2 regions of the Halomonas sp. G15 genome follow, and region 1 is predicted to be linked to the other one. Evidence: predicted binding sites of a transcription regulator. Region 1 holds the regulator's gene; the other holds the start of a gene.
What was found. Region 1 encodes sigma-54, which starts transcription at its own class of promoters, with help from an activator protein. Its sites were predicted from a motif close to TGGCACNNNNNTTGCTNT; they were not measured.
Positions count from the first base shown of each region.

Region 1 (2,201 bases):
CTGACATAGTCACGCAGGGCATCGGTCAGTTCCACATGATGGCCGGTGATGTTGACTTGCATGACACGCTCCTTGCTCGTTGGTTGTGTTTCGATTGTAACCCTTTTTCCTGCCTTGCATACCCCCGTGCCGACGCCCTGGATGTCGGTCATGACGCGGGTCATGCCAGCCGCTTGCGTTCGCTGGAGGAGGGGATGCCCATGGCCTCGCGGGTAAGCTTTGGAGAGTGCCACGGTGCGGCGCCGCGCGGGGTTATGCCAGCCGCTTGCGTTCGCTGGATGAGGGGATGCCCATGGCCTCGCGGTACTTGGCCACGGTCCTGCGCGCCACCTGGATCCCGGCTTCGTCGAGCAGGCTGACCAGCTTGCTGTCGGAGAGCGGCTTGCGTGGCGGTTCCGCCTGGATCAGCTTGCGGATGTGTGCGCGGATGGCGGTGCTGGAGTGGGCGTCGCCATCGCCCTCGCCGCGGACCTGGCTGGAGAAGAAGTACTTGAGTTCGAATACTCCCCGCGGCGTGTGGATGAACTTCTGGGTGGTGACCCGCGAGATGGTGGATTCGTGCATCTCCACCGCCTGGGCGATATCGGCCAGGATGAGTGGCTTCATCGCCTCTTCGCCGCGCTCGAGGAAGTCGAGCTGGCGGGCCAGGATCTCACGGCCCACTCGCAGGAGGGTGTCGTTGCGGCTGGACAGGCTCTTCATCAGCCAGCGCGCCTCCTGGAGGTGCTCCTTGAGGAACTGGTTGTCGTCACTCCTGACGGCGCGGCGCACCAGGGCGGCGTAATCGGGTTGAATGCGCAGCCTTGGCAGTGCCTCGGGGTTGAGTTCGACGTGCCAGCCACGCCGGTCGTGGAAGGCGACGAGGTCGGGGATCACATAGTCGTCGGTCACGCTGGCAAAGGCACTGCCGGGTCGTGGGTCCAGTCCTCGAACCAGGTTGATGGTGGCGTCGAGCGTGGCATCGTCCACCCCCAGACGCCGTTTGAGCAGGCGTCGGTCGCCGCTGGCCAGGGCCTCCAGGAACTGGCGTACCAGGCGCCGCGCCTGGGGCAGCAGCGGTGTGTCGTCGGGGAAGGCGGCGAGCTGCAGCTGCAGGCATTCGCGCAGGTCGCGTGCGAAGATGCCGGTGGGTTCGAACTGCTGCAGGCGCAGCAGCACCCGCTCCATCTCCGGGCTGCGCAGGTCGGCAAGGCCCTGCTGCTTCAGGCCGTCACGGATCTCGTCGAGGGGGGCGGCCAGGTAGCCGGCATCGTCCACGGCATCGATCAGGCTCTCGGCGATCTGTCGTGCCCGGGGATCGAGGTCGCTCATCGCCAGCTGCCAGGCGAGGTGGCTCTGGAGGCTCTGGCCCTGGGCCTGGCGCTCGAAATCGGGCCCCTCACCGCCGGCGGGCGCGCCCAGGTCCTGGTAGGTGTCGGACCAGTCGCTGTCGGTGACGAGCTGTTCGGGAATCTCGTTTGCCCAGTCGTCTTCCGCGGGCTCCTGAGTGGCCTGCTCGCCGAACCCGTCGTCGAGCTCCAGCAACGGGTTGTTCTCCATCGCCTGCTGGATCTCCTGGCGCAGGTCCAGGGTGGAGAGCTGCAGCAGGGCGATGGCCTGCTGCAGCTGGGGTGTCATGGTCAGCTGGGTGCCGACCCGCAACTGCAGGGATGCCTTCATGGCCATGGCAGGCGTCCTCCTGGCGTGTCGGAAAGCCTTACCCTAGCGCCTGGCCTCGCAGGGCGCAACAATCCTATAAGCAATAATCATGCCATTGATGGATTGCCCGCCGGAATATGAATATAGTGAGGCGCTTGTTCCGGCCGGTGATCACAGGCGGAAGTCTTCACCGAGGTAGACCTCGCGCACCCTCTGGTTGGCGAGGATCGATTCGGCGTCGCCCTCGGCGATGATCTTGCCGTCGCCGACGATATAGGCGCTGTCGCAGATGTCGAGGGTGTCGCGGACGTTGTGGTCGGTGATCAACACGCCGATGCCGCGGGCCTTGAGCTGGCGGATGATGCCCTTGATCTCGCCCACCGAGATCGGGTCGACCCCGGCGAAGGGCTCGTCGAGCAGGATGAAAGCGGGTTCCGTCGCCAGCGCCCTGGCGATCTCCACCCGGCGCCGCTCGCCGCCGGAAAGGCTCATGCCCGGGTTGTCGCGAATATGCGTGACATGGAACTCCTCGAGCAGCTGTTCCAGGCGTGCGCGACGCCCCT
Region 1 covers NZ_JAJSPA010000001.1:263,985-266,185, reverse strand. Annotated here, with positions in the region: gene hpf (ribosome hibernation-promoting factor, HPF/YfiA family) at 1-62, opposite strand, end outside; gene LWH48_RS01310 (RNA polymerase factor sigma-54) at 253-1,665, opposite strand; gene lptB (LPS export ABC transporter ATP-binding protein) at 1,810-2,201, opposite strand, start outside.

Region 2 (2,201 bases), on a different contig from region 1:
CGGACTGCTGGAGAAGCTTGTCGACCAGGGTGGTCTTGCCGTGGTCGACGTGCGCGATAATCGCAATGTTCCTGAGACTTTCGATATTTGAAGGACTTACGGTCGTGCTCATAAGGTGTGACTCGCTGATATGTACGCACCTATGTACACGTTCTGGTAAGTACCCTAGGCGCGGGGCAGGGATGTGGGACGCGCATTGTACAGACTAGCGGCGCCCAGGAGTAGCAAGTTTGCTGACTTGCCATGGCGTGCCCTCGAGCCCGGCCCGCTCGCCTCATCCTTGTTCTGGTCCCGTTACACCGTTTGGCTGTGGTTAGCTGCCCCGCTGATGTGGGGCGGCCAGCTCCAGGCGAGCCCCGCAGAGGCGCAGGCGCGCCACCAGATCGGTGAGGGCCTCGCGGTCGAGATCCGGGTCGCAGCCGCCAAGGCGCTCGTACCAGTGGCGTGTCAGGCAGATGCCGGCGATGGAGGTAGGCTTCCGCCGTCCCAGCAGGCGGGCGAACAGCCCCGGCGTGCTGCCGGGCAGGATCACGGCGTCGACCTCGCCGACGCTGACGCGTTGGGCCAGTTGCAGCAGGCTGCGGGTAGAGGAGAGAGAGCCAAGCACGGGAAACACCAGCACCGAGCCACTGGTCTTGGGGATGGCGGTGGCGAGCCGCTGGCCCAGAGGGGCTCCGGGCAGGCGCAGGTGGCGTGCCCCATGGCGGCGCGCGATGCCGGTGACCCGTGAATCCTGGGTATCGTCGACAACAACGAGCTCGAAGGATTGGTCGACGGCGAGGCTGGCCACCAGTGCCAGTTCTCGGGGTAGCCTGGCGCCGGCACTGCGTGCATCGATCAGTAGAGTGCCGTGAGGAGCGGCCATAGGCTCTCCGAGGCCAGGAGGAGGCTCCGTGTGGCGGCCAGGAGACGCGGCCGGCGGGGAGTGTTGTAATCAAGTGTAGCGTGAAGTTATTGAATGTATCAAAGGCGCGTTGCCGACACTGGCTGGTGGTTCGTGATGGTGCGTACTGCCCGGGTTTTGCACCGTTGTGGTGCGGTTTATGTCAGGCGATCTCGACCAGCGAGCCGGTGCGTCATTGGAGTGCAGCCGGCATCTCGGGTAATAGATAATTTATTCAATGGGTTGCGGAATACATGCGAGCATGGAGTGCAGGGTTGGCACGCTGCCTGCATTGTTATGGTCAGCGCCCGGGATGCCGGGCCGTCGTGGGCAGTGTGCCTGCGGCGTGCTACAACAGCTTGCTGGGGTTCCAGCATCGTGATGCCTGAATCACCTCAACCATCGAGCCACGCTCAACCGGAGGACACCATGTCTGCCAAGACGCTCGCCCTGATCGAAGAACATGACGTCAAGTGGGTCGACCTGCGCTTCACCGATACCATCGGCAAGGAGCAGCACGTCACCATCCCCGCCCGGGAAGTGGATGAGGAGTTCTTCGAGAACGGACAGATGTTCGACGGCTCTTCCATCTCCGGCTGGAAGGGCATCAACGAATCCGACATGATCCTGCGCCCGGAGGATGGTACCGCCTTCCTGGATCCCTTCACCGAGGATTCCACCCTGGTGCTGCGCTGCGACATCATCGAGCCGGCCACCATGCAGGGCTATGATCGCGATCCGCGCTCCATCGCCAAGCGCGCCGAGGCCTACCTGCAGTCCACCGGCCTGGGCGACACCGCCTTCTTCGGCCCTGAGCCCGAGTTCTTCATCTTCGATGAGGTGCACTGGAAGTCCGATATCGAAGGCGCCATGTACAAGATCTCCTCCGAGGAGGGCGCCTGGGCCACCGATCGACCCATCGAGGGCGGCAACCTGGCCCACCGTCCGCGGGTCAAGGGCGGCTACTTCCCGGTGCCCCCGGTAGACAGCTTCCACGACATCCGCGGCGCCATGTGCAACACCCTGGAGGCGATCGGCCAGAGCGTCGAGGTGCACCACCACGAGGTGGCCAACGCCGGCCAGAACGAGATCGGGGTCAAGTTCAACACCCTGGTCAAGAAGGCCGACGAGGTCCAGGAGATGAAGTACGTGATCCACAACGTGGCTCACGCCTACGGCAAGACCGCTACCTTCATGCCCAAGCCGCTGGTCGGCGACAACGGCAGCGGCATGCACGTGCACCAGTCCTTCTGGAAGGAGGGCACCAACCAGTTCGCGGGTGACGAGTACGCTGGCCTCTCCGAGATGGCCATCTACT
Region 2 covers NZ_JAJSPA010000042.1:24,097-26,297, forward strand. Annotated here, with positions in the region: gene typA (translational GTPase TypA) at 1-112, opposite strand, end outside; gene LWH48_RS15485 (hypothetical protein) at 314-865, opposite strand; gene glnA (glutamate--ammonia ligase) at 1,313-2,201, shown strand, end outside.
Region 2: glnA (glutamate--ammonia ligase) is a predicted target of sigma-54. The motif match lies at 1,160-1,177, and genes of this name have one in related genera.